Regions from separate parts of the Bradyrhizobium sp. JR4.3 genome, predicted to be linked through region 3. Evidence: predicted binding sites of a transcription regulator. Region 3 holds the regulator's gene; each other region holds the start of a gene.
What was found. Region 3 encodes PhoB, which activates phosphate uptake and scavenging genes when phosphate is short. Its sites were predicted from a motif close to TGTCATNNANCTGTCAT; they were not measured.
Positions count from the first base shown of each region.

Region 1: a site for PhoB is predicted at 2,430-2,446, ahead of phnC (phosphonate ABC transporter ATP-binding protein). Genes of this name have one in related genera too.
Region 2: a site for PhoB is predicted at 2,293-2,309, ahead of ABIB91_RS24040 (DUF47 domain-containing protein). Genes of this name have one in related genera too.
Region 4: a site for PhoB is predicted at 5,426-5,442, ahead of ABIB91_RS29950 (DUF2794 domain-containing protein). Genes of this name have one in related genera too.

Region 1 covers NZ_JBEPQF010000008.1:46,287-53,431, reverse strand. Annotated here, with positions in the region: gene ABIB91_RS15185 (DUF1045 domain-containing protein) at 1-516, opposite strand, end outside; gene ABIB91_RS15180 (alpha-D-ribose 1-methylphosphonate 5-triphosphate diphosphatase) at 535-1,728, opposite strand; gene ABIB91_RS15175 (LbetaH domain-containing protein) at 1,725-2,384, opposite strand; gene phnC (phosphonate ABC transporter ATP-binding protein) at 2,568-3,377, shown strand; gene phnD (phosphonate ABC transporter substrate-binding protein) at 3,441-4,376, shown strand; gene phnE (phosphonate ABC transporter, permease protein PhnE) at 4,452-5,336, shown strand; gene phnE (phosphonate ABC transporter, permease protein PhnE) at 5,333-6,181, shown strand; gene phnF (phosphonate metabolism transcriptional regulator PhnF) at 6,291-7,022, opposite strand.
Region 2 covers NZ_JBEPQF010000016.1:39,374-46,518, reverse strand. Annotated here, with positions in the region: gene ABIB91_RS24055 (peptide chain release factor 3) at 1-105, opposite strand, end outside; gene sugE (quaternary ammonium compound efflux SMR transporter SugE) at 274-588, shown strand; gene ABIB91_RS24045 (inorganic phosphate transporter) at 581-1,588, opposite strand; gene ABIB91_RS24040 (DUF47 domain-containing protein) at 1,604-2,248, opposite strand; gene ABIB91_RS24035 (branched-chain amino acid ABC transporter permease) at 2,407-3,375, opposite strand; gene ABIB91_RS24030 (branched-chain amino acid ABC transporter permease) at 3,377-4,240, opposite strand; gene ABIB91_RS24025 (ABC transporter substrate-binding protein) at 4,313-5,536, opposite strand; gene ABIB91_RS24020 (ABC transporter ATP-binding protein) at 5,570-6,316, opposite strand; gene ABIB91_RS24015 (ABC transporter ATP-binding protein) at 6,309-7,064, opposite strand.
Region 3 covers NZ_JBEPQF010000008.1:227,906-235,050, reverse strand. Annotated here, with positions in the region: gene pstS (phosphate ABC transporter substrate-binding protein PstS) at 1-772, shown strand, start outside; gene pstC (phosphate ABC transporter permease subunit PstC) at 872-1,861, shown strand; gene pstA (phosphate ABC transporter permease PstA) at 1,866-2,711, shown strand; gene pstB (phosphate ABC transporter ATP-binding protein PstB) at 2,708-3,532, shown strand; gene phoU (phosphate signaling complex protein PhoU) at 3,543-4,259, shown strand; gene phoB (phosphate regulon transcriptional regulator PhoB) at 4,283-4,990, shown strand; gene ABIB91_RS16035 (GcrA family cell cycle regulator) at 5,219-5,731, opposite strand; gene ABIB91_RS16030 (aspartate aminotransferase family protein) at 6,187-7,145, shown strand, end outside.
Region 4 covers NZ_JBEPQF010000024.1:60,454-67,598, forward strand. Annotated here, with positions in the region: gene ABIB91_RS29930 (ABC transporter ATP-binding protein) at 1-455, shown strand, start outside; gene ABIB91_RS29935 (ABC transporter permease) at 452-3,022, shown strand; gene ABIB91_RS29940 (Bax inhibitor-1/YccA family protein) at 3,293-4,084, shown strand; gene ABIB91_RS29945 (GNAT family N-acetyltransferase) at 4,370-4,900, shown strand; gene ABIB91_RS29950 (DUF2794 domain-containing protein) at 4,994-5,362, opposite strand; gene ABIB91_RS29955 (DUF1223 domain-containing protein) at 5,958-6,734, opposite strand; gene acnA (aconitate hydratase AcnA) at 6,969-7,145, opposite strand, start outside.

The DNA.
Region 1 (7,145 bases), 180 kb from region 3:
GCGGAATTCCTCCATCACGTAAGGATAGCCCCAGCGGTCGAGATAGTCGCGTTGCCGTTCGCTCAGCTTCTCCGGCTTGCGCCGCGCGCGGTCTTCCGCGCTCAGCGGCGCGCGGAAGGAATCGAAGTCGCGCGCGCAATCGGCGGCGAGCTGCTGGAGTTCGCCGACCGGCTCCGCCGGAATGACGGCGATGAAGCCGCTGATGGAATCGACGACCGGGCGGATCACCGGAATTGCGCGTGCCCCGCCGGCGAATGTCGCGCAGGCCGCAACAAGCTCGACCTCGCGCCTGTCGGACGCCAGCGCCATCGGCGCCTTCAGCGTGGCGTGAAAGCCGTATTTGCGGGGATCGGCGGTGACATCACGCCAGTCCGGAGCCGTGCGCAGCGCCTCGTCCGGGAACGGCAGCTCTCGGCCGGTATGCGCATCATAGCCGAGCAGTTCGGCGCCGAAGCGCGAGACGGCGCTGTCGGCACTGGCGGCATGGTAGATCGCGTAGCGGGGGAAACTTGTCATCGTTCGAGCATAGCGGGTTTATGCCGCGACGACAGCTTCGCGCGGGGCAGCTGCCATGCCAAGCAACCGCGTCGCGTCGGTGAGATGTACGAGCTTGCCGCCTGATATCACGGCGATCAGCCGCGGCCGCAGCGGCACGCGGTCGTCGACCAGCAGAATGTCCGCGCGCCGTCCTTCAGCGAGTACGCCGCGATCGGCAAGGCCGGTCGCGCGCGCAGGCGCGGCGGAGACCAGATTCCAGGCCTCGGTCAACGGCAGCACGCCATCGGCGGCGAGCCGGAACGCAGCGAGCAGCTGCGCGGGATAGTAGTAGTCCGAGGCCAGCACCGAGCAGAGCCCTTTGGCGATCATGTCGGATGCCTTGGTCCAGCCGGTGTGGCTACCGCCGCGCACGACGTTTGGCGCGCCGTAGACGATGGCATCACCGTGGCTTGCTGCCGCCCGCGCCGTCTCCTCGTTGATCGGAAACTCCGCGATCGCCACGCCCATCGCGCGAAAGCTCTGGCGCATCGCCGGCGTCGCATCGTCATGCGAGAGCATCCGCACGTCGGCGGCGCGCGCCGCCGCGGCGAGTCGCGACACGGAAGCCGGCACATCCGCGGCGCGGGACATTATGTGTCCGACCAGCCGGTCGAAATCTTCACCCGAGAGGCCGGTGCGCTCCACCATGCGGTTGCGCTTGCGGGGCTTGGCCATGTCCCCAACCGTGCCGTCCATGTGGTCGTTGAAGGCGAACAGGTCGACGCGGCCCTCGCTGAGCCACTGCGAGATCTCGGCCTCGGCGTCGAGATTGTAGGTCTCGTGGCGCAGGTGAAAGCGGGTGTCGGCGGCAAACTGCGGGCGCTGCCGTTCGATCGCCTCCATCAGGCCGCGCGCATTGTCGGCGCTGCGCAGGCCCGGCTCCCACGAACAGGTCGTGGCGTGAAACACCGTGGTGATGCCGTTGCTGATCGCCTGGCGATCGCTGTCGGCGAGCGCCACATCGATCGGGAAGTCGACCCCGGCACGCGGCATCATCTGTCGCTCGAAGGCATCGCCGTGCAGATCGACGATGCCAGGCAGCACCAGCAGGTCGCGCGCGTCGATCGCAAGTCGTACGCGGCTGCGAGAGCCATCGACCTGCGCGATGTCCGTTCCGGACACGAGAAGCGACGTTTCGACGAATTCGGAGCCGATCAGGGCCCGGCCGCCCTCGAGGAATATGTCTGTCACGCGACCGCGCTTCGTTTGCTGGCAGAGGAAGGTGCCCGTGCTTCGTATGCCGTGAGGAAATCCTCAATCCCGAGCTTGCGGAAATCGGGCAGGGCTTCACGCAACTTGTCGTGATCCCAGTCCCACCAGGCGAGCCTCGCAAGCCGCCCCGCAACCTCTTCCGAGAACCGCCGGCGAACGATGCGCGCCGGATTGCCGGCAACGATGGTGTAGGCCGGCACGTCCTTGGTGACGATGGCGCCGGCCGCGATCACCGCGCCGGTGCCGATGTTGCGACCCGGCAGCACGATCGCGCCGTGACCGATCCAGACGTCGTGACCGATATGGACGTGATGCTGGCGCCGCCAGTCGAAGAATTCCGTGTCGTCGCTCTCGCCTTCGAAATAGGCGCTCGACCGATAGGTGAAGTGCGCCTGCGTGGCGCGGTTCATCGGGTGATTGCCCGGATTGATCCGTGTCATCGCCGCGATCGAGCAGAATTTTCCGATGGTGGTGTAGGTGATCTGGGCGTCGTTCACGACATAGGAGTACTCGCCCATCGTCACTTCGTGCAGCATCGTGCGCGCGCCGACCTCGGTGTAGGCCCCAAGCCTGGTGTCGTGCAGCTTCGCCGAGGGATCGATGGTCGGCTGGACCGAAAGCGCTTTGGCGGCCATGTTGCATCCGAACGAGAGGGCGGGCGTTTCTCTTCGAGCGGCTTGATGACAATGTCATGACGACGCGGTGACAAGGGATGAACAGGGGATGAGGTGTGTAGGATCGCCGCACCGCAACGTCCGTGTCACACAAGTGTCAAGCGCCGGCGTTAGCGGTGGGTCCCAGCTACTCTGGAGCCCTGCATGCTGGTGGTTGAAGGTCTGACGTGTCGCTTCGGCGTGAAAGCCGCGGTGGACGACGCTTCGTTTCAAGTTTCTCCCGGCGGCTTCGTCGGCGTGATCGGACGGTCCGGCGCCGGCAAGTCGACCCTGCTCCGGACCATCAACCGTCTCGCGACCCCTTCACAGGGCCGCATCCTGTTCGACGGCCTCGACGTCACGGCGCTGCGCGGCAAGGAGCTGCGGCAGTGGCGAGCGCGCTCGGCGATGATCTTTCAGCAGTTCAACCTGGTCGGCCGGCTCGATGTTCTCACCAACGTCCTGATGGGACGGCTCGCGACGATGCCAGCCTGGCGCTCGCTGTCGCAGACCTGGCCCGAGCAGGACAAGGCGCTGGCGATGTCCGCGCTCGAACAGTTCGATATCGCCCCGCTCGCAGCCCAGCGCGCCGATCAGCTCTCCGGCGGCCAGCAGCAGCGCGTGGCGATCGCCCGCGCCCTGGTGCAGCAGCCCGACATCATTCTCGCCGACGAGCCTATCGCCTCGCTCGACCCGCGCAACACCAAGATCGTGATGGATGCGCTGCTGCGCATCAACAAGCATTTCGGCATCACCGTGCTCTGCAACCTGCATTCGCTCGATCTGGCGCGCAGCTATTGCGACCGGCTGATCGGCATGGCGCAGGGTCGCGTGGTGTTCGACGGCGCGCCGGCCGAGTTGACCGAGCACGTTGCGCGCGAGCTCTACGATCTCGAAGCCGCCGATGTCATGGGCGGCACGCCTGCACCGGTGCGACAGGGCATTCCGGCGCTTGGAACGGCGGCCGCCGCCTGAGCTGCGCCGCTTCAGGACTCACCAGTTTTGCGTCAACCGACCTCAACCAATGAAGAGGCTATCATGATTACTCGCAGATTGATTCTTGCCGGCGCCGCCGCGCTCGCGTTCACGACTTCCGCGTCCGCCGAAGACTGGAAGGCCAAATATCCCGAGCTGACCTTCGCGGTCATTCCGGCGGAAAACGCCTCGGGCGTCACCGAGCGCTGGGCGCCGTTCATGAGCTATCTCTCCAAGGAACTGGGCGTGAAAGTCACGCTGCGCATCGCCAACGACTACGCTGCCGTGATCGAAGGCCAGCGCGCCGGCAACATCCACATCGCGAGCTACGGCTCTGCCTCGTTCGCCCGCGCCCGCCTGACCGGCGTCAAGACCGACGCCTTCGCCAACGACATCAATTCCGACGGCTCGACCGGCTATTACTCGGTGTTCTTCGTCAAGACGAGCAGCCCCTACAAGAGCATCGACCAGCTCAAAGGCAAGAACCTCGGCCTGGTCGACCCGAACTCGACCTCCGGCAACAACGTGCCGCGCTTCGAGCTCGACAAGATGGGCATCGCGGATGCCGACACCTATTTCAGCAAGGTCGTCTTCACCGGCAGCCATGAGAACGCGATCCTGGCGCTGGCGCAGGGCACTGTCGACGTTGCCGCCAACCAGTGGACCAGCGATGACGATTCGACGCTGGCGCAGATGCTGACCAAGGGCATGCTGAAGAATGCCGACGGTTCGGCGATGAAGAAGGACGATTTCCGCATCATCCACAAATCGGCGCCGATCATCAACGGTCCCTATGCCTACAATTCCGATCTGCCGGAAGAGGCCAAGGCCGCGATCGCGAAGGCGTTCTTCGACGCGCCGGCCAAGGACAAGGCTGCCTTCGACCGCCTCCAGGACGGCCAGAAGAAGGGTTTTCATCCCGCGACCACCAAGGATTGGGATGGCACGATCGAGCTGATCAAGTTCGTCGATGCGCTGCGTAAGAAGAAGGCGTCCTGAGTTTCGGACGATGCCACTGGAGCCGGGTCGATGGACCCGGCTCTTTCTCTTTGATCGACCACCTGTCCTGATCAGATGACCGTCGCGGTTTCGATCCTTCCCGAGCAGCAGCTCGCCGTGCTCAACGCCGCCTATCGCCAGGCGGTCGCGCGCAGGCGGCTCCGACTCCTGTTTGGAGCCGTGATCTTCGCCGCTGCACTGTGTCTGGCCGCGTTCGGCGCCGAAGTGAATCTGCGCACGCTGTTCACCCATTACGGCAACTTCATCAGCTATTTCGACCGCATCCTTACACTCGACAACGGACAGCGGGTCTGGACCGATGTCGGCGAGTGGCTGTGGGGCTGGCGCAAATGGCTGAAGATGCTGGGCGAGACCGTGCTGATCTCCTATGTCGGCACGTTGATCGGCGCGGTTTTTGCATTTTGCCTCAACTTCTTCGCTGCTGAAAACACCTCGCCCGCGCCCTGGCTGCGTTTCACGGTGCGGCGCCTGCTCGAATTCGCCCGCACGGTGCCCGGCATCGTGTTTGCGCTGATCTTCGTGATCGCCTTCGGTCTCGGTCCGATGGCGGGTGTGCTCGCAATTGCGATTCACTCCACCGGCGCGCTCGGCAAGCTGTTCTCGGAGATCGTCGAGAACGCCGACATGAAGCCGGTCGAAGGCGTTCGCTCGACCGGCGCAAGCTGGCTCTCCTGTATGCGCTTCGCCATCCTGCCGCAGGTCACGGCAGGCTATGCCAGCTACGCGCTGCTGCGTTTCGAGATCAACGTCCGCGAGGCCTCCGTGATGGGCTTTGTCGGTGCCGGTGGCATCGGCCAGGAGCTCGTCGTCGCCATCCGCAAGTTCTACTACTCCGACGTCAGCGCGATCCTGCTCACCATCATCGTCACGGTCTTCATCATCGACATCAGCACCGGCTGGCTGCGCGGCCGCCTGTTCGGCAAGGAGGCGCGGACGTGACGGGACCGCAGGAGATCGACACCGCGGCGCTTCGCGCGCGCTATCCTGACGTGTTCGACCGGCCGGCCTCGGCGCGGCTCGCGATGCCGGCGATGATCGTCGCGGCGCTCGCGATCCTGATTTATGGCCTCGTCGATCTCGACTTCTCGCCCTCGCGCTTCGTCGCCGGGCTCAGCCAGCTCGGCTGGATCAGCCTGATGATGATTCCGCCGGATCCCGGCTCGTCGCTGCCGATCTATCTGAAGGCGCTGGGCGAGACGCTGTCGATCGCGCTGCTCGGCACGACGCTGGCCGCACTGTTCGCGCTGCCGGTCAGTCTTCTTGCCGCGCGTAACGTCGTGCCGTCGAGCATTTTGCGCTTCGCGATTCGACGTTTCCTGGATTCGATCCGCGGCGTCGACACGCTGATCTGGGCGCTGGTGTGGATCAACGTGGTCGGGCTCGGCCCGTTTGCCGGCGTGCTCGCCATTGCCGTGTCCGATTTCGGCGCGTTTGGAAAACTGTTCTCGGAAGCGATTGAGGGCGCCGACCAGAAGCAGGTCGAGGGCATCCGCGCCTCCGGCGGCAGCGCGCTGCACGAGATCCGCTTCGGCCTGCTGCCGCAGGTCCTGCCCGTGATTGCCGGGCAGGTGCTCTATTTCATCGAGTCGAATACGCGCTCGGCCACCATCATCGGCATCGTCGGCGCCGGCGGCATCGGCCTCCAGCTCGCCGAGCAGATCCGCGTACTGGAATGGCAGAAGGTGTCGTTCCTGATCCTGATGATCCTGGTCGCGGTCGCCGCGATCGATTTCGTCTCGGGAAAATTGCGGTTTGCGATTATTGGGCGAAGGGCGGTGGCCTGATCACCGATTTCGTAGGGTGGGCAAAGCGAAGCGTGCCCACCACTTCAATCGCGACGTTGGATAGATGGTGGGCACGGCGCAAGCGCGCCTTTGCCCACCCTACGATTCTTCACCCGTTCTCCACCAGAAATTCCACTCGCTCCGCGGCAAAGCGCGAATGCTTGGTCACCAGCGGCTTGCCGTCGAGATCGTGGTCGGTGGCATCGACCACCAGGATCGGTCGTCCCAGCGCCAGATCGAGCCGGGCGGCGTCGGTTGCGTCGACGATGCCGGCGGTGATCCGGGTCGCGCCCCGGCGATAGTCGCGGACGCCGTAATGCTCGAGCAGTTTCGTCATCGAGCGGGTGGCAGCAAAGACGTCGCCCGCACCCGGGAATAGCTGCGCTGACAGCCACGTCGTGGAGACGCAGATCGGCGTGCGGTCGGCGAGGCGCATCGCCTCGATCCGCACCAGTGGTGCGCCGGCCTTCAATCCAAGTTCGCGCGCGAGTTCGCGGGTCGCGACATCATCCGACGCCTCGATCAACCGGCCATGCGGTTCGCGGCCGTCCGCGCCGACGATCTCCGAGAAACGGGTCCGCGAGCGCAGCGGATAAGCGAGCTTCTGCGCCTCGACATAGGTTCCGCTGCCGCGTTCGGCCCGCACGATGCCGCGCTCGGCAAGCGCGGCCAGCGCGCGTCGCACGGTGTGGCGGTTCACGCGATAGGTTTCGGCGATCTCCACCTCGCCCGGCAGCTTGTCGCCGGCCGCAAAGCGGCCGTCGGCGATGCCGCGCTCGATGCCATCGGCAACGAGGCGCCACAACGCGACGCCGGAGGAGGCTGTGTCCTGCATGCTCATGTGGCCGGGAAGCTACTCCAGAAATCACGCCTTTGTCACGAAACAGTCATGGCGCTCCGGTATCAAGTTGTCTAGTATCATAGACAACTTGGATTCGGCAAGTTCTGCAGAAAAGTTCGGTGG
Region 2 (7,145 bases), on a different contig from region 3:
GCCGGCGTCCGGATGCGAGATGATGGCAAAGGTACGCCGCCGCGACACTTCAGCGGCAAGCGAGGAACGGGCCGTCGATTCGGCTGTGGTGGCGATGTCGGACATTGCGGCAGCGTTTGGCAGGGAAAATGAGCCTGATCAAGCCTCATCTGGTGATTGCGGAGCCTTCCGGCCAGTCCCATATCGGGCCCAAGATCAGGTTGGGAGGGACGGCCTTCCCTTCCCACAGCACGCCAGTCGCGGGGACGACCCTGCCTTGAATGGAGGGTCGTCATGGCCTGGAGCATCCTGTTCGTCGCCGGTCTGCTGGAGGTCTCCTGGGCGATCGGCCTCAAATACACCGAGGGGTTCAGCAAGCTCGTTCCGTCGGTCCTCACGCTCGGCGCCATGGCCGGCAGCATCATCCTGCTCGGGCTCGCCCTCAAATCGCTGCCGATTGGAACCGCTTATGCAGTCTGGACCGGCATCGGCGCGGTCGGTACCGCGACGCTCGGCATCGTCCTGTTCGGCGAGCCGGCCACCGCGTTCCGCCTCGCCAGCATCGGGCTGATCGTCGCCGGGATTGTCGGGCTGAAGCTGGTTACCTGAGGAAGATCTTGACCGCCCACCAGCTCAGCGCGGCGACGATGGCCGAGGCCGGCATCGTGATCACCCAGGCATAGACGATCGAGCTGGCGACGTTCCAGCGCACCGCCGAAAGGCGGCGGGCGGCGCCGACGCCGACGATGGCCCCGGTGATGGTGTGGGTGGTCGAGACGGGAACGCCGAGGAAGGTCGCCATGAACAGGGTCGCGGCACCGCCGGTCTCGGCGCAAAATCCCTGCATCGGGGTCAGCTTGGTGATGCGCAGGCCCATGGTGCGAACGATGCGCCAGCCGCCCATCAGCGTCCCCATCGCCATCGCGGCCTGGCACGAGAGCACCACCCAGAAGGGTACGAAGAATTCGCCGCCGAGCTGGCCCTGCGAATAGAGCAGCACGGCGATGATGCCCATGGTCTTCTGCGCGTCGTTGCCCCCATGGCCGAGCGAATAGAGCGAGGCGGAGGCGAATTGCAGGATGCGGAAGGCGCGATCCACGGCAAAGGGCGTGGAGCGCACCGAGGCCCAGGAGACGATCGCGACCAGCACCATCGCGAGCAGGAAGCCGACGAGCGGAGACAGCACGATAGCGATCACCGTCTTGGACAATCCGCTCCAGACCGCCGCCGAAAGGCCGGCTTTGGCCACACCGGCACCAAACAAGCCGCCGATCAATGCATGAGACGAGGACGATGGGATGCCGAGCGCCCATGTCACGAGGTTCCAGACGATGGCGCCGACGAGCGCGGCGAAGATCACCTGAGCATCCACGATCGCGGGATCGATGATGCCGGTGCCGATGGTCTGGGCGACGTGGAGCCCGAACACCATGAAGGCGACGAAATTGAAGAACGCGGCCCAGAACACCGCGTATTGCGGCCGCAGCACGCGAGTCGAGACGATGGTCGCAATCGAATTGGCGGCGTCGTGCAGGCCGTTCAGGAAGTCGAACAGCAGCGCGACGGCGATCAATCCGATCAGGACGGGAAGACCCAACGCAACATCCACGGCGTGGCCCCTGCCCTAAACTTGCTCGATGACGATGCTGTTGATCTCGTTCGCGACGTCGTCGAAGCGATCGGCGACTTTCTCGAGATGGTCGTAAATCTCTGCGCCCACGATGAAATCCATCGCGTTGCCGTCGCGATGCTTGAGGAACAGTTCCTTCAGCCCGATATCATGGAGATCGTCGACGCGGCCTTCCAGTTTGCCAAGCTCTTCCGTGATCGCAGTCAGCATGGCCACGTTCTGACCGATCTTCTGCATCAGCGGCAGCGCACGGCCGACCAGATTGGCGCATTCGATCAGGAGCCCGCCGATCTCCCGCATCGGGGGCTCGAAGCTGCGGACCTCGAACAGCATCACGGCCTTGGCGGTCTGCTGCATCTGGTCGATGGCGTCGTCCATCGAGGTGATCAGGTTCTTGATGTCGCCGCGGTCGAACGGGGTGATGAAGGTGCGACGCACCGCCGTCAGCACCTCACGGGTGATATTGTCCGCATCGTTCTCGAACTGGTTGACGCGCTGGCAATAGACCGGCGTCTCCTCGCCCCCGTTGAGCATGCTCTGGAGCGCGATCGAGCCCTGGATCACGGTCTGGGCGTGGCGGTCGAACAGGTCGAAGAACCGTTCTTCCTTGGGCAGGAAAGAGCGAAACAATCGCATCATGGGAGAGAAACTACCGGTTGGATAATGGCCTGGCCAAAGGGGGCCGTCATGAAACTGTCATAGACCATTTTCGATCCACGCGCGTGCCACCTCACGCCCGTGGAGCCGGATCATCCACCGCTTTCGCGAGTCAACACATCTTCCATTAGATCAATGACTTACAGCGACCGCCGGAAGTAATGCGCGATTTCGCCGATGACGCCACGGCGGAAGGTGAGCACGCAGATCACGAAGATCGAGCCCTGGATCACGGTCACCCACTGCCCGAACCCCGCCAGATATTGCTGCATGGCGATGATCACGAAGGCACCGACCACGGGACCGAACACGGTTCCTAGACCACCGACCAGCGTCATCAGCACGACTTCGCCCGACATTGACCAGTGCACGTCGGTGAGCGAGGCATTCTGCGCCACGAAGACTTTCAGCGCACCGGCAAAGCCGGCCAGCGTACCCGACAGGACGAAAGCCAGGAACTTGTACTGATCGGTGCGGTAACCCAGCGAGATCGCGCGCGGCTCGTTCTCGCGGATCGCCTTGAGGACTTCGCCGAAGGGCGAGTTGATGATGCGGAAGATCAGCAGGAAGCCGGCGAGGAAGCCGACCAGAACCACATAGTAGAGCACGGTCGGCTTGGTCAGATCGAACACGCCGAACATGCGTCCTTGCGGGATGCCCTGGATGCCGTCTTCGCCATGGGTAAACGGCGCCTGGAGGTAGATGAAGTACAGAAGCTGCGACAGCGCCAGCGTGATCATCGAGAAATAGATGCCCTGGCGCCGGATCGAGATATAGCCCGTGATGAGCGAGAGCACGAAGGCACCGGCGACGCCGACGAGGATGCCGAGCTCCGGCGGCAGCGCCCAGACCTTCAGCGCATGCGCGCTGCAATAGCCGGCGGTGCCTAAGAACATCGCATGGCCGAAGGACAGCAAACCGCCGTAGCCGATCAGCAGGTTGAAGGCGCAGGCGAGCAGCGCGAAGCACAGCGCCTGCATCACGAAGAACGGGTAGACGCCCGTGAATGGCACCGAAGCCAGCAGCAGCGCCATCACCACGAACACGATCATCTCGTCGCGGATCGCGCGCGGGGTTACCGGCAGCGTGTCGTCCGTCAAGGCTGTCATATCAGGCCGCCCTTCCCGTCAATCCCGTTGGCTTCACCAAGAGCACCAGCACCATCAGCACGAACACGACGGTGTTGGAGGCCTCGGGGTAGAAATATTTGGTCATGCCCTCGATCACACCGAGCGCAAAGCCGGTGATGATGGAGCCCATGATCGATCCCATGCCGCCAATCACGACCACCGCGAACACCACGATGATCAGGTCGGCGCCCATCAGCGGCCGCACCTGGTTGATCGGCGCCGACAGCACGCCGGCAAGCGCGGCCAGGCCGACACCCAAACCATAGGTCAGCGTGATCATGCGCGGCACGTTGACGCCGAAGGCGCGCACCAGCGTCGGGTTTTCAGTCGCGGCACGCAAATAGGCGCCGAGACGCGTCTTCTCAATCAGGAACCAGGTCGCGATGCAGACCACCAGCGAGAAGATGACGACCCAGCCGCGATAAATGGGCAGGAACATGAAGCCGAGATTCATGCCGCCCTTGAGCTGGTCCGGAATGGCGTAAGGCATGCCAGAGGAGCCGAAATAGTTCTGGAACACGCCCTGCACGATCAGCGCAATGCCGAAGGTCAGGAGCAGGCCGTAGAGATGATCGAGCCCCGTCAGCCATTGCAGCATGGTCCGTTCCAGGATCATGCCGAAGATGCCGACGATGATCGGCGCCAACAGCAACGCCCACCAGTAGTTGATGCCGCCGATGTTCAGCAGGAAGTAGGCGACGAACGCGCCCGTCATGTAGAGCGCGCCATGGGCGAAATTGATGATGTTGAGCATGCCGAAGATCACGGCAAGCCCGAGACTGAGCAGCGCGTAGAACGAGCCGTTGATCAGTCCCACCAGTAGCTGAGCGTAAAGAGCCTGCATCGATCCCGCACCCGGTCCCTTCGGCGTTCCCTGAAAGTCGCCCGCAGGCCTGATGGCCTGCGGGCGGTTATCTTACTTCTTCAAGAGCGCGCACTTGCTCTCGGACAGCGGCGTGAAGGCCTGGTCGCCCGGCACCGTGCCGACCAGCTTGTAGAAGTCCCACGGTCCCTTGGACTCGGAGGGCTTCTTCACCTCGAACAGATAGGCATTGTGGATGGTGCGACCGTTGGGCTGGATCTCGCCCTTGCCGAACAGATCGTCTTCCGTCGGCATCGACTTCATCTTCTCGACGACCTTGGCGCCGTCGTGCGGGTTGCCGCCGAGCGCTTCCAGTGCCTTGAAATAGTGACGCACGCCCGCATAGACGCCGGCCTGCACCATGGTCGGCGGCGCGTTGTTCTTCATCTTCTCGGCGAAGCGCTTGGAGAACGCCCGGGTCTGGTCGTTCATGTCCCAGTAGAAGGTCTCGGTGAAGTTGAGGCCTTGAGCGGTCTCGAGCCCGATCGCCTTGACGTCAGTCAGGAACAGCAGCAGCGCCGCGAGCTTCTGGCCGCCCTTGACGATGCCGAACTCGGCCGCCTGCTTGATCGTGTTGGTGGTGTCGCCGCCCGCATTGGCAAGGCCGATGATCTTGGCCTTGGAGGCCTGCGCCTGGAGCAGGAAGGACGAGAAGTCCGGCGTGTTCAGCGGGTGCTTGACGCCGCCGACCACCTTGCCGCCATTGGCCGTAACGACAGCGGTGGTGTCGCGCTCCAGCGCCGCGCCAAAAGCGTAGTCCGCGGTCAGAAAGAACCAGGTGTCGCCGCCAGCCTTCACCAGCGCCTGGCCGGTGGTGTGGGCCAGCATGTAGGTGTCGTAGGTCCAGTGCACCGTGTTGGGCGAGCACTGCGCGTTGGTCAAATCCGAGGTCGCCGCGCCCGAGTTGATGTAGACGCCGTTCTTTTCCTTGACGACGTTGTTGACCGCAAGCGCCACGCCGGAATTCGGCACGTCGACGATGACGTCGACCTTGTCGACGTCAAACCATTGCCGCGCGATCGCGGTGCCGATGTCGGGCTTGTTCTGGTGATCACCCGAGATGATGTCGATCTTCCAGCCCTTCGCAGCCAGGCCGGAATCTTCAATGGCCATCTGCGCGGCGAGCGTCGAGCCCGGTCCGCCGAGGTCGGCATAGAGCCCGGACTGATCGGACAGCGCGCCGATCTTGACGGTCTTGTCCTGAGCGAAGGCTGCACCGGTGGCGGTCACGGCCAGCGCCGTGCCGAGCAGAAACGACGCAATCGACTTTGTCATCATGCTACTTCCCTATGAATCTTTTTGTTGGCAGTTCTAGACGCCGAGATAGGTGTGGAGCTTGTCCATGTTGGCGGCAAGCTCCGCATTGGAAAATCCGTCAATGATCTTGCCGTGCTCGACCACGTAATAGCGGTCGGCGACGGTGGATGCGAACCGGAAGTTCTGCTCGACCAGGAGGATCGTAAAACCCTCCTTCTTGAGCCGCGCGATGGTGTGGCCGATCTGCTGGATGATGACGGGCGCGAGACCCTCGGTCGGCTCGTCCAGCATCAGGAAGTTCGCGCCGGTGCGCAGGATGCGCGCGATCGCAAGCATCTGCTGCTCGCCGCCGGAGAGTTTGGTTCCCTGGCTGTTGAGCCGTTCCTTCAGGTTCGGAAACAGATCGAAGATCTGCTCGAGCGGCAATCCGCCGGGACGCACCACCGGTGGCAACAGCAGGTTCTCGCGGACATCGAGGCTGGAGAAAATTCCGCGCTCTTCCGGGCAGAACGCGATTCCCATCCGCGCGATCTTGTCCGAGGTCGTGCGGATGATGTCCTGGTTGTTGAACTTCACCGAGCCGGTGCGCTTGCCGATGATGCCCATGATCGACTTCAGCGTGGTGGTCTTGCCGGCGCCGTTGCGCCCGAGCAGGGTGACGACCTCGCCTGCGTTCACGTCGAAGTTGATCCCGTGCAGGATGTGGGACTCGCCGTACCAGGCTTCCAGGTTGCGGACCTGGAGGAGGTTGCCGCCGCTCGCAGTCTTTGCGGGAGCGTCCGCCGTTGCCGTCTCAGCCATGACCGGCTCCCAGATAGGCTTCCTTGACGCGTTCGTCCTTGGTCAGCTCGCTGTAATGGCCTTGCGCCAGCACCTGCCCGCGCGTCAACACGGTGATGATGTCGGAGAGATTGGCCACGACGCTCAGGTTATGCTCGACCATCAGGATGGTGTATTTCGCGGAAATGCGCTTGATCAGCGCCGCGATCTTGTCGATGTCCTCGTGGCCCATGCCGGCCATCGGCTCGTCCAGCAGCATCATCTCCGGGTCGAGCGCGAGCGTGGTTGCGATCTCCAGTGCGCGCTTGCGCCCGTAGGGCATCTCGACCGCGGGCGTATTGGAAAACTCGCTGAGGCCGACATCGTTCAACAGCTCGCGCGCGCGATCGTTGAATTGGTTGAGCACGGACTTTGAGCGCCAGAAATCGAAGGAGCTGCCGTGCTGGCGCTGAAGCGCGACGCGGACGTTTTCCAGCGCGGTGAGATGGGGAAATACGGCCGAGATCTGGAACGAGCGAACCAGCCCCAGGCGGGCCACGTCGGCGGGCGCCATCGCGGTGATGTCCTGCCCCTTGTACAGGATTTTTCCGGCAGACGGTTTGAGGAACTTGGTCAAAAGATTGAAACACGTCGTCTTGCCGGCACCGTTCGGGCCGATCAACGCGTGAATGCTCCCACGGCGAACCTTGAGCGCAACGTCGCGGACGGCGAAGAAGCCCGCGAACTCCTTGGTCAAGCCTTCCGTTTCGAGAATGAACTCATCGGCCAAACAGTTTTCCCCCTGCCCGCACAACGCGCGTGGCTATCCTTGTTGCTTCGGCTTTCCGGAGGCCTTGGAGCCACTCCCTGG
Region 3 (7,145 bases):
GGCCGAGCAGCTCGAGAAGGACGGCCTCGTCCAGTGGCCGATGGTGATGGGTGCCATCGTTCCCGTCGTCAACATCGAGGGCGTGAAGCCCGGCGAGATGGTGTTCGACGGCGAGACGCTGGCCAGCATCTATCTCGGCAAGATCACCAAATGGGATGACGCCGCGATCAAGAAGCTCAACCCGAACGTGAAGCTGCCCTCGGAGGCCATCACCGTGGTCCGCCGTTCGGACGGCTCTGGCACCACCTTCAACTTCACCAACTACCTCGCCAAGGCCAGCGCGGACTGGAAGAGCAAGGTCGGTGAGGGTACCGCGGTCGAGTGGCCGGTCGGCGTCGGCGCCAAGGGCAACGAAGGCGTGTCCGGCAACATCAGCCAGACCAAGAACTCGATCGGCTACGTCGAGTACGCCTATGCCAAGCAGAACAAGCTGACCTACACCGGCCTCGTCAACAAGGCCGGCAAGCCGGTGCAGCCCACCGTCGAAGCGTTCCAGGCGGCCGCCTCCAACGCCGACTGGGCCAAGGCGCCCGGCTACTACGTCATCCTGACCGACCAGCCCGGCGAGAAATCCTGGCCGATCACGGCGGCGACCTTCATCCTCATGCACAAGGACGCCACCGACAAGGCGGCCTCGCAGGAAGCCATCAAGTTCTTCCGCTGGGCCTTCAAGAACGGCGGCAAGGCGGCTGAAGAGCTCGACTACATCCCGATGCCGGACCCGGTCGTTCAGCTGATCGAGAAGACCTGGGCTGCCGAAATCAAGAGCTAGCTTCGCGACGCTCGTGCCCCGGATGCGCTGCGCCGCATCCGGGGCACGGACCAACAAAAAAACGTATGCTATTTAGTACAGGGGATCGGCGTGGCAGAGATGGCCGTTCAGAGCGATGTAATCGACGACGCCGGACCGTATGATCGCGCCAAGGCCTTGAGCGCGTTCAAGCTCGGCGACGTCACCTTCTACTGGATCACGCGGCTCTCCGCGATCTCGGTGCTTCTGATACTCGGCGGCATCATCATTTCGCTGATCGTCGGCGCCTTCCCGGCGATGAAGGAATTCGGGGTCTCGTTCCTGTGGACGCAGCGCTGGGCACCGTCGGCCGATCCGCCGGTGCTCGGCGCGCTCGGGCCAATGTACGGCACGCTCGTCACCTCCTTCATCGCGATGCTGATCGCCATCCCCGTGGGTCTCGGCATTGCGATCTTCCTCACCGAGCTCTGCCCGCAATGGCTGCGCCGCCCGATCGGCATGGCGATCGAGCTGCTCGCCGGCATCCCCTCGATCATCTACGGCATGTGGGGCTTCTTCGTGTTGGGTCCGTTCCTCGCCAACACGTTCCAGCCCTTCATGATCAAGATCTTCGACGGCGTGCCCGTGCTGGGCGCGATCTTCGCAGGTCCCCCGTCCTATCTCAGCCTGTTCAATGCCGCGCTGATCCTCGCCATCATGGTGCTGCCCTTCATCACCTCGATCTCGGTCGACGTGTTCAAGACCGTGCCTCCGGTCCTGAAGGAAGCCGCCTACGGCGTTGGCTGCACCACCTGGGAAGTCGTCCGCAGCGTGGTGATCCCCTACACCCGCGTCGGCGTCATCGGCGGCGTCATGCTGGCGCTCGGCCGAGCGCTCGGCGAGACCATGGCGGTGACCTTCATCATCGGCAACTCGTTCCGGATCTCGTCGTCGATCTTCGCGCCGGGCACCACGATCTCGGCGGCGATCGCATCCGAGTTCGCCGAGAGCGACGGCCTGCACCAGTCCGGCCTGATCCTGCTCGGTCTCCTGCTGTTCGTGCTGACCTTCTTCGTGCTTGCAGCGGCGCGGCTGATGCTGATGCGGCTGGAAAAGAAGGCGGGGAACTAGCGCCATGAATCCGATCTATTCACGCCGCCGCCGCAAGGACATCGTCGTTCGCGGGCTCTGCATCGCCGCAACGGCCTTCGGCGTCACCTGGCTCGCGCTGATCCTGATCACGCTGCTCTACAACGGACTGGCGGGACTCAACGTCCAGCTGTTCACCGAGAACACGCCGCCACCCGGATCGAATGAGGGCGGTCTGCTCAACGCCATCGTCGGCTCGCTGATCATGACCGTGATTGGCGTCGGCATCGGCGCGCCGCTCGGCATGTTCGCCGGGACTTATCTCGCCGAATACGGCCGCAATGACCGGCTGACCTCGGTGATCCGCTTCATCAACGACATCCTGCTCTCGGCGCCCTCGATCATCATCGGCCTGTTCATCTATGGCGCGGTGGTCGTGCCGATGCGCGGCTTCTCGGCGATCGCAGGCTCGCTCGCGCTCGCGGTCATCGTGATCCCGGTGGTGCTGCGCACGACCGAGGACATGCTGCTGCTGGTGCCGAACGCGTTGCGCGAGGCGGCCTCGGCGCTCGGCCTGCCGCGTTCGCTGGTGATCAAGCGGATCGCTTATCGCGCCGCGCGCTCCGGCCTTATCACCGGCGTGCTGCTCGCGACCGCTCGCGTCGCCGGTGAAACCGCGCCGCTGCTGTTCACCGCGCTGTCGAACCAGTTCTTCAGCCTCGGCCTGAACAAGACGATGGCGAACCTGCCGGTCACCATCAACAACTTCGTGCAGAGCCCCTATGCCTACTGGAAACAGCTGGCCTGGAGCGGGGCGCTGCTCATCACCCTGACCGTTCTTGCCCTTAATATTGGCGCGCGCATCCTTGGCGCCGAGAGGACCGCAAAATGAGTGATCTTTCAGTATCGTCGATGAGCGCGGCCGGTGGGCTGCCCCACGCGCCAGTGCTGCCGGAGGCGCCCCCGAAGGTGACCGTGCGCAACCTGAACTTCTATTACGGCGAGCACCACGCGCTGAAGAACATCAACCTGACGCTCGGCGCCAATCGCGTCACGGCGTTCATCGGTCCGTCGGGCTGCGGCAAGTCGACCCTGCTGCGCATCTTCAACCGGATGTACGACCTCTATCCCGGCCAGCGCGCCACCGGTCAGCTGATGCTCGACCAGACCAACATCCTCGACGGCAAGCTGGACCTCAATTTGCTGCGCGCCCGCGTCGGCATGGTGTTCCAGAAGCCGACGCCGTTCCCGATGACGATCTACGAGAACATCGCGTTCGGCATCCGCCTGTATGAGAAGATCTCGAAGTCCGAAATGGACGGCCGCGTCGAGAAGGCGCTGCGCGGCGGCGCGCTGTGGAACGAGGTCAAGGACAAGCTCAACGCCTCCGGCCTGTCGCTCTCCGGCGGCCAGCAGCAGCGCCTCTGCATCGCCCGCACCGTCGCGGTGCGGCCCGAGGTGATCCTGTTCGACGAACCCTGTTCGGCGCTCGACCCGATCTCGACCGCCAAGGTCGAGGAGCTGATCCAGGAGCTGTCCGAGGATTACACGATCGCGATCGTCACCCACAACATGCAGCAGGCGGCGCGCGTCTCCGACAAGACCGCCTTCATGTATCTCGGCGAGCTGATCGAGTTCGACGACACCAGCAAGATCTTCACGTCGCCGACCGACCGGCGCACGCAGGATTACATCACCGGCCGGTTCGGCTAGGAGACGCGACATGGCTTCCGAACATACCGCAAAGGCTTTCGACACCGACCTCCAGGAACTCACCCGCCTGGTCGCCGAGATGGGCGGCATCGCCGAGCGCATGATCGTCGAGTCCGTCGACGCGCTGATCCGCCGCGACGTCCCGCTCGGCCAGCGCGTCGTCGCCATCGACACCGAGCTCGACGCGCTGCAGAAGCGCATCGAGGAGCGTGCGGTGCTCACCATCGCCCGCCGCCAGCCGATGGCGGTCGATCTGCGCGAGATCGTCGGCGCCATGCGCGTCGCGACCGATCTCGAGCGCATCGGCGACCTCGCCAAGAACATGGGCAAGCGCGTCGCGGCGCTGGAGACGGACTTCCATCCGCTCAAGCTGTTCCGCGGCCTCGAGCACATGACCGACCTCGTGCAGCAGCAGGTCAAGTCGGTGCTGGACGCCTATGCCGCGCATGATTTGCCGGCGGCGATGGCGGTGTGGAAGGGCGACGAGGAAGTCGACGCCATCTGCACCTCGTTGTTCCGCGAGCTCCTCACCTACATGATGGAGGATCCGCGCAACATCTCGTTCTGTATTCACCTGATGTTCTGCGCCAAGAACATCGAGCGGATCGGCGACCACGCCACCAACATCGCCGAGACCGTGTTCTACATGATCGAGGGCCAGGCGATCACCGACAAGCGGCCGAAGGGCGACATGACGACCTTCGCCAACACGGTACCGAACACCTGAAGACTTAAGGGAGCGACGACCCGATGGGCGCACGCATTATGGTGGTTGAGGACGAGGAAGCCCTGACCGAGCTTCTCCGCTACAACCTCGAAGGCGACGGCTATGACGTCGAGACGGTGATGCGCGGCGACGACGCCGACACCCGCCTCAAGGAGCACATCCCCGATCTGATCGTGCTCGACTGGATGCTGCCGGGCCTGTCAGGCATCGAACTGTGCCGCCGGCTTCGCACCCGTCCCGAGACCAAGCAGCTCCCGATCATCATGCTCACCGCGCGCGGCGAGGAGAGCGAGCGGGTGCGGGGTCTTGCGACCGGCGCCGACGATTACATCGTCAAGCCGTTCTCGGTGCCGGAGCTGCTGGCACGCGTGAAGGGCCTGCTGCGGCGTGCAAGCCCGGAGCGGCTCGCCACCGTGCTTGCCTTTGGCGACATCGAGCTCGACCGTGACAAGCGCCGCGTGGCGCGATCGGGCCGGCCGATCGATCTCGGTCCGACCGAATATCGCCTGTTGGAGTTCTTCCTGGAGCATCCGGGCCGGGTGTTCTCGCGCGAGCAGCTGCTCGACAGCGTCTGGGGCCGCGACATCTATATCGACGAGCGCACCGTCGACGTGCATATCGGCCGTCTGCGCAAGCTGCTCAATCTCGGCCGCGAACAGGACCCGATCCGCACCGTCCGCGGCGCCGGCTACGCGCTGGATGATCGGTTTGCCAAGGCGGAGCAGGTGTAGGGTTGCAGGCTCGTTTGTTGGCGAGCTGTCCCTGCATTCTCCGATGTCGTCCCGGACAAGCGAGCGAAGCGAGCGCTGATCCGGGACCCATAACCACAGGGAGTGGTTTGGCGAAGACTCAGAGTTACCCCTTTCGCACGACTACTGCGTGCTCGGAGTATGGGTCCTGGCTTTCGCCAGGACGACACTGAAATTATTGAACTGTCTTTGCGCGACGACTTGCCGTGATTACCGCGGACCCGGCTTCACCGGTGCGCGGCGCCGATCCGACGCCGGCTGGTACGCAACACGCGAGTGCTGGGCACAATAGGGCAGGCCGGACAGCGCCCGTCCACCGCAGAAGAAGAAGTCCGGGCTCGAGGGATCGCCGACCGGCCAGTGGCAGGTCGCCTCGTTCAATTCGAGCAGCGACAGCCGCTGGCTCATCGGCACCACGTTGTCGTAGGTGACCGGATCCGGCTCAGCCTCGACCTCGAAGGCCTGCGCCAGCGCGGTGTTGCCGCGCGAGATCGGGCGGCTCACCCGCATCATGTGCTGCGCGGGGCGCGCCTTGCGCGGCCGGGGCGCTGCCGATGATGGGCTCTTGGCGCGGCCCGAAAGACCGAGCCTGTGCACTTTGCCGATCACGGCATTGCGGGTCACATTGCCGAGCTCCGCCGCGATCTGGCTGGCCGAAAGTCCGGCCTCCCAGAGCTTTTTCAGCTGCTCGACGCGATCATCGGACCAGGTCAAAACCGTCATTGCACCCTTTCCCTCGCTGCGCGCCAGCCATCCTGGGGCCTCGCAGCGAATGCCTAAGCCTTCAAAAACCCGTGCCGCCAGAATCCCTTAAGGCTCGCCGGGCGCGTCTTGAACGCCCGAACGTTTACGCCGGTACATAAGGACTTAAAGATCAGAACCACTGCACGAGATGTCGTATCTGACAATCCAAACGCTACAATATGGCGTGACTCCCGCGCAAGAGTCCGCCGACTCGCTTCCACATGTTCCGTGGCTAAATCCCGCAAAATCGGCACCGCAAGACTACGGATTCAGCGTTTCGCGAGGCTTTCCGGGCGGCATTGACACCCGATTCACCAGGCCTAAGATAGTCGCACGTGCCGCCCTCAAGAGGCGGCACGTTTCGTTTTCCGGGCCGGTCGATGGTGCGTTGCGTAATGCACGCTCACACCGTCCGCAACATTCAAGTGACCGTCATGACTAACAGCGCAGCGCCGCATTTGCTCCCCGTTTTCGCCAGGTCCGACCTCGGTTTCGAGCGTGGCGAAGGCTGCTGGCTGATCGCGACCAATGGCGAGCGCTATCTCGATTTCACCTCCGGGGTGGCGGTGAATGCGCTCGGCCATGCCCATCCGGCGCTGGTCGCGGCGTTGCAGGAACAGGCCACGAAGCTCTGGCACATGTCGAACCTGTTCCAGAGCCCGGACGGCGAAAAGCTTGCCGCGCGCCTGTGCAATGAAAGTTTCGCGGACTTCGTGTTCTTCTGCAATTCCGGCGCCGAAGCGCTGGAATGCGTGATCAAGATCGTGCGCCGCTATCACGCCGCGAAGGGCCATCCAGACCGCTATCGCATGATCACCTTCGAAGGCGCCTTCCATGGCCGCACGCTGGCGACGCTGGCCGCGACGGGTTCGGCAAAATATCTCGAAGGTTTCGGCCCACCCATGGAGGGCTTCGACCAGGTCGCGCATGGCGATCTCGAGGCAGTGAAAAAGGCGATCGGTCCGCAGACCGCCGGCATCCTGATCGAGCCGATCCAGGGCGAGGGCGGTGTGCGTTCGGCAACGCCCGCCTTCCTGAGGGCGTTGCGCCAGCTCTGCGACGAGCGCGGCCTGTTGCTCGCCTTCGACGAGGTGCAGACCGGCATGGGCCGCACCGGCGATCTGTTCGCATACCGCCGCCTTGGCGTCGAACCTGACGTGATGTCGCTGGCCAAGGCGCTCGGCGGCGGCTTCCCGATCGGCGCCTGCCTTGCGACCGCGGAAGCGGCGTCCGGCATGACGCCGGGCTCGCACGGCTCGACCTTCGGCGGCAATCCGCTCGCGATCGCGGCGGCGAATACCGTGCTCGACGTCATGCTCAAGCCCGGCTTCTTCGACCACGTGCAGAGGATGTCGCTGCTGCTCAAGCAGAAGCTCGCTTCCGTGATCGACCG
Region 4 (7,145 bases), on a different contig from region 3:
AGGACGCGCTGGCCCGCTTCCGCGGCCGCCAGGTCGGCATCGTCTTCCAGTCCTTCCATTTGATCCCGACCATGACCGCCCTGGAGAACGTCGCGGTGCCGCTCGAGCTTGCGGGCAATCCCGACGCCGCCAAGCGCGCGGCGCAGGAGCTGCAATCGGTTGGGCTCGGCGACCGTCTGCATCATTATCCGACCCAGCTTTCCGGCGGCGAGCAGCAGCGCGTGGCGCTGGCCCGCGCGCTGGCCCCCGATCCCGCGATCCTCGTTGCCGACGAGCCGACCGGCAATCTCGACGAAGCCACGGGACAACAGATCGTCGACCTCCTGTTCAGCAAGCATGCCGAGCGCGGCATGACGCTGGTGCTGGTCACGCACGATTCCTCGCTCGCGCATCGCTGCGATCGCGTGATCCGCCTGCGCTCCGGGCGCATCGACACGCAGTCGGCGCCGGCATGAGCCTCGCTGCCGAACCGTTTGCGAAGCCCAATGGCGTTGCGCTGTCGCTGCGCTACGCGCTGCGCGAATTGCGCGGCGGCCTGCGCGGCTTCTACGTCTTCATTGCCTGCATCGCGCTCGGCGTGATGGCGATCGCCGGTGTCGGCTCGGTCTCGGCGAGCCTGAGCGACGGCCTCGCCCGCGAGGGCCGTACGCTGCTCGGCGGCGACGTGTCCTTCGTCTTGTTTCAGCGCGAGGCGAAGCCGGAGGAAGTCGCCTTCCTGCGTTCGCGCGGCACCGTCTCGAGCGCCGCCACACTGCGCGGCATGGCGCGCTCGGCCGAGGGCAAGCTGGCGCTGGTCGAGATGAAGGCCGTCGACGACACCTATCCGATGCTGGGACAGCTGACGCTGGCGCCGCCGCTGCCGATGTCCGACCTGCTCGCGGAGCACGACGGCGCGTTCGGCGCGGCCGCCGATCCGACGCTGCTGGCGCGGCTGTCGCTCAAGACCGGCGATCGCGTCACCGTCGGGGCTGCGACGTTCCAGATCCGCAGCGCCGTCGAAGCCGAGCCCGACAAGCTCGCCGGCGGCATCGGCTTCGGCCCGCGCTTCCTGATCAGCGAAGCGGGCCTGCGCGCCACGGGGCTGGTCCAGCCCGGCAGCCTGGTGCGCTGGGTCTACCGGGTGAAGCTGCCGGAGATCGCCAACGGCGAGCGCGCCACCGAAGCCTTCATCGCGGATTCGCGCAACGCTGCGCCGCAGGCCGGCTGGGAGGTCCGCAGCCGCTCCAACGCCTCGCCGCAGCTCGAGCGCAACATCAACCGCTTCACGCAGTTCCTGACGCTGGTCGGCCTTGCCGCGCTGCTGGTCGGCGGCGTCGGCGTCGCCAATGCCGTCAAGGCCCATATCGACCACAAGCTCGAGGTGATCGCGGCCTTCAAGGCCGTCGGCGCCACCGGGCGCGACGTGTTCGGCATCTATCTCGCCCAGGTTCTCCTGCTCGCCGCGATCGGGTCGCTGATCGGCCTCGCGCTCGGCGCCGCCATGCCCTTCGCAATCGTCGGCCTGTTCGGCAAGCTGCTGCCGCTGCCGGTGGTGCCGGCGGTGCATGCCGACGAACTCGCGCTGTCGTTCGTCTACGGGCTGCTTACGGCGCTTGCATTCGGCCTGTGGCCGCTCGGGCGGGTGCACGACGTGCCGGTGGCCGCGCTGTTCCGCGACACCATCAGCTCCGAATGGCACCGGCCGCGCTGGAGCTATCTCGTCTTCATGGCCGTCGTGATCGCGCTGCTCATCGCGGTCGTGATCGGGCTGTCCTTCGACAAGCGCATCGCCGCGGTGTTCGTGGCCTCCTCCGTGGTCGTGTTCGCGCTGCTGCGCGGCATTGCCGCTCTGCTGATGACGATCGCACGGCGGCTGCCGCGCACGCGGTGGCCGATGCTGCGGCTTGCGATTGCCAACATCCACCGGCCGGGCGCACTGACGCCCTCGGTCGTGCTGTCGCTGGGCCTCGGGCTGGCCGTGCTCGTCACCATCACCCAGATCGACGGCAATCTGCGCCGGCAGTTCCTGGCGGCGCTGCCCGAGCACGCACCGTCGTTCTTCTTCATCGACATTCCGAGCACGCAGGCCGAGCAGTTCGACTCGTATCTGCGCCAGATCGCCCCTGGCGCGAAGGTCGACGACGTGCCGATGCTGCGCGGGCGGATCGTCGGAGCCCGCGGCGTCCGCGCCGAAGAGCTCAAGCCCAGCACCGATTCCGAGTGGGTGCTGCAGAGCGACCGGGGGCTGACCTATACCGCCGAGCTGCCGAAAGGCTCCAAGGTGGTCGAGGGCGAGTGGTGGAGCGCCGATTATTCCGGCCCGCCGCTGGTTTCGATGGAGAAGAAGATCGCGGACGGACTCGGCCTCAAGCTCGGCGACGAGGTCGTGGTCAATATCCTCGGCCGCGACATCCCCGCAAAAATCAGCAATCTGCGCAGCATCGACTGGCAGGGCCTCGGCATCAATTTCGTCCTCGTGTTCTCGCCGAACGCGTTCAAGGGCGCGCCGCACACCCACATCGCGACGCTGACGGAAGCCGGGGGCGATGCGGCCGGCGACGGCAAGATCATCAGGGAGGTTGCTGACGCCTATCCGATGGTGACGAGCGTGCGCGTGCGCGAGGTGATGGAGACGGTCGGCTCGGTCGTGACCAACCTGGCGCTGGCGATTCGGGGCGCCAGCGCGGTGACCCTGATCTCGGCGATCCTGGTGTTGGGCGGCGCGCTCGCCGCCGGCCATCGCCACCGGGTCTACGATGCTGTAATCCTCAAGACCCTGGGCGCGACCCGGCTGCGGCTGCTCGGCGCCTATGCCCTCGAATACCTCCTGATTGGCCTCGCTACGGCGGTGTTCGGCGTTATCGCCGGCAGCGTCGCGGCCTGGATGATCGTGACCCGGCTGATGACCCTCACTTTCGTCTGGCAGGGCGGCAGCGCCGCCGGCGTGGTCGCGGCTGCCTTGGTCGTCACGGTCGGCCTCGGGCTCGCCGGCACGCTGCTGGCGTTGAACAAAAAGCCCGCCACGGTGTTGCGGAATTTGTGACAAATGGTAGCGGGCGGCTGCGCGGGAGCGAAATCGCACGATTCCGGCGATTAACCACGTCCGCTCGTCTGGATTGCAGGGAAGGGCGACATTCAGCCGCGCGTGGACGGTTGCAGCGGATGTGTTAGTTTCCCACATATCGAGTGGGTTCGGAGCCCCGATTGTTAGCCAAAATTTAGTCGGCAGACATCGGTATCCGAGATAGAGTTTGACGAACCGGCGGCATGGCGACCCTCATGCCGGACCGGACCAACCAACGGGAATTCGACCATGTCGGACCTAGACCGCAATTACGCTTCTCCTTTCGGCAGGGCCGCCGGGCGTGTTGACGCCGCGACGGTCGATGCCGGCCTGCGCGCCTACATGCTGCGCATCTACAACTACATGAGCATTGGCCTCGCCATCACCGGCTTGGCCGCGCTCGGCGTCTACATGGCCGCCGTGACGGATGTTCCGACCCCGGAAGCCGTCCGCGTCGGCAAGCTGTTCCTGACGCCGTTCGGCTACGCGATGTTCGTCAGCCCGCTGAAGTGGCTGTTCATGCTCGCGCCGCTCGCCATGGTGTTCGTGATCTCGGCGGGCATCAACCGTCTCGCTCCCTCGACCGCCCAGATCCTGTTCTGGGTGTTCGCGGCGCTGATGGGCGTCTCGCTGTCCTCGATCTTCCTGGTGTTCACGCACACCTCGATCGTGCGGGTGTTCTTCATCACCGCGGCGACCTTCGGCGCGCTCAGCCTCTACGGCTACACCACTAAGCGTGACATGAGCGGAATGGGTTCGTTCCTGTTCATGGGCCTGATCGGCATCGTGATCGCGAGCCTGGTAAACCTGTTCCTGGCGAGCTCGGTGCTGCAGTTCGTGGTGTCGGTGGTCGGCGTGCTGGTGTTCGCGGGCCTCACCGCCTGGGATACCCAGCGGCTGAAGAACGACTACATCTACGGCTACGCCTCGGCCGGCGGTGACATCGCAGAGCGTGCGGCCATCACCGGCGCGCTGTCGCTGTACCTGAACTTCATCAACCTGTTCACGCTGCTCCTGCAGCTCCTCGGCCAGCGCGACTAAGCGCTGAGGCGAGAGGACGGACACGAACCCCGGCCGAAAGGCCGGGGTTTTTGTTTGGGTGGGCCGGACGTCGTCATCGCCCGCCTTGTGCGCAATTGCGCACTGGGGCGGGCGATCCAGTACGCCGCAGCGGCTCTGTTCTTGCTGCACTGTTTCGGAGTACTGGATGCCCCGCCTACGCGGGGCATGACAGCGGAGAAGATGGAGGCTGCTTCGCTCGCAATGACGACGTGGGGAGGCGGTTCGCCTCTTCCAGCCGTCCCAGGAAGGCTCTAATCTTGCGGCATGTCCGCACCCGATATCAGGCCCACCATTGAGGCCGACCTTCCCGCCATCACCGCCATCTACCAGCAGGCTGTCCGCGAGGGCACCGCGACGTTCGAGCTGGAGCCGCCCGATCTCGCCGAGATGACGCGCCGCTACCGTACGCTGATCGACGGCGGCTACCCCTATTTCGTCGCCATCCTCGACGGGCGCGTCGCCGGCTACGCCTATGCCGGCGCCTACCGGCCGCGGCCGGCCTACCGCTTCACGGTCGAGAACTCGATCTATCTCGATCCGTCCTTCCACCGCCGCGGCATCGGAGCGCTCCTGCTGGAGCGGCTGATCGTCGAGTGCGAGGCGCGCGGTTTCCGCCAGATGATCGCCGTGATCGGCGATTCCGCCAATGCGGGTTCGATCGGCGTGCACAGCAAGGGCGGCTTCAAGATGATCGGCACGCATCCCAGCGTCGGGCTGAAATTCGGCCGCTGGCTGGACACGGTGATGATGCAGCGGGATCTTGGCGAGGGCGCGAAGAGCGTGCCGGGGAAGTAAGGCCCGTAGCCCGGGTGAGCGAAGCGATACCCGGGAAGGCTGCAAGCAAAGACCCGGATGTCGCTACGCTCATCCGGGCTACTGGATCCCTGCTCACACCACCGCCAATTTGCGATCGATCACCAGGAGCACGCGCTCCAGCTCGTGGCCGCGGCGCAGGATCAGGCCCGTCGCCGAGATCACGCTGTACATGCCCTGCTTGCGCGCGAGGCGCGGATCCTTCTCGATACGATAGATCGGCACTTCCGAGGCGCGGCGAAAGACCGAGAACACGGCGCGATCCCTGAGGAAGTCGATGGCATAGTCGCGCCACTCGCCGTCGGCGACCATCCGGCCGTAGAGATTGAGAATACGGTGCAGCTCGAGCCGGTTGAACGTCACGCGGCTCAGCTGCGCATTCGAAGCGGCGGGGCGCGCCGCCGCGCGCTGTTCGCTCGGATCGGCATCCTCCGACAGACTCATAGGTCGCCTCCTGTCGCATCAGCATGACCGCGTCCGCGAAGACCGTCCCCGGAACCGCGGATCATGACAGTTGCATGATCGCGCCAACTGTTCCCCACCGCAAGGGGCCCCTGGAAGGACACTGGACCGGAGCAAACCGCCCACACGCAGCGGTGGAACTCTGTCGCGGCAAACCGTCACGGGATCGTTAGCAGGAATCATAGTGTCGCCGCTTTTCCGCCAAGCGACTGCCGCCCTGCATTGCGAAAAGGCTTGTGTGCGTTGACCCGGTCCTTTCGGTTCCGGATTCCTCAGCCCCCAGCCCCCCGGGGCCGTCAGGATCGGGTCTGTTCGCACGACAAGGAGGGCCAACGCGAGTTGGTCCTTTTTTGTTTGGGTCGGTTTTGTCTGTGTCGGGATGTTTCTGCCTCGACGCATATCTCACCATCTCCGCACAAACTCTCTCCCCTCATCCTGAGGAGCCGCGAAGCGGCGTCTCGAAGGATCGAGGCCGAGCTGCCTCAGTAGGGCCTGCATGGTTCGAGACGGCGCTGACGCGCCTCCTCACCATGAGGATTGAGAGCGTGCTTGAGTCGGAAGATTCGAAGTGTGCGCGTCAGTGCAGCGACGTATACGCCGCGCCCAGCATCGGGCCCGGCTTCTCGCGGCTGCCGTCCTGAACATAGACCACGGCACCGTCGACGCCGTCGCGCGTGAGGTTCTCGATCGGCACCGTCCAGCTTTCCGGACGGCCGGTCCAGTCGCCGACCTTGAGCAGGTTGCGCACCACGTTGTGATAGATGACCTGCTGTCCGCGATTTTCGCCGCGGCTGATCGCGATCGGCACCGATTTCGCAATCGAGCAGATCCAGACCTCGCCGTGGGACACGGTCGGCTCGTTGCTCGCGGCCACCGAGACGTTGATCTGCTTGCCCGCGAGCGACATCGTCACCGGCACGCTCATCACGCCCGTGCCCGTGTCGGTTTTGCCGATCGCGCTTTCGATGCCGGTGCGGTCGCTGCCGACGACATGCGTGGAGCCGTTGACCACGACCTGCGGTGTGTAGACTTCGCGGTCGCCGCGCATGCGCGAATAGGCACGCTGCCGTGCAGAGAAGCGCGAATCGGCCAATGTGTCCTTCCAGCCGAGATAGTCCCAATAGTCGATCGGCATGCTCAGCGCGATGATCGAAGGATCGCGGGCGAGGTCGCCGATGATCTTGTCGGCCGGCGGGCAGGAGGAGCAGCCCTGCGAGGTAAACAATTCGACAACGGCGCGGGGATCAGCCTCGGCAGGACGAATGACGGCGACGATTGCACAGAGACCAAGAGCTCCCGACCAGAGGGCGCCGGACCAGCGTGAAACCAGATGAGAAGCCGTCATTGTTGTCATGTCGAACGCCGTACACCATTGCTCGTGAGAGGGAAATCTTACCGCCGGATGGTCACCGTAGTCTTACGGGCCTCACACTTTCGTCCGCCAAAGTAACCGTCCAAAGCGTGGGGTTCTCCGCCGGGCGGGCCCATCTGAAGCCTGCCGCAAACGCGTGAAGGCGGCCTTGTGATAGGCCGCCTTCGTGTAACCTACTACTCACTTCGCAGTGAGCCACCGTTCACAAGTCCGCGCTTACGCCGCGAGCTTGCGCAGCACGTAGTGCAAGATGCCGCCGTTGCGGTAGTATTCCAGCTCGTCCAGCGTATCGATGCGGCAGAGCAGCGAAACGCGCTGCAGCGAACCGTCGCCGGAGACGATCTCCGCGGTCAGCTTCTGGCGCGGCTTGAGCTCGCCGACGAGGCCGCGCAG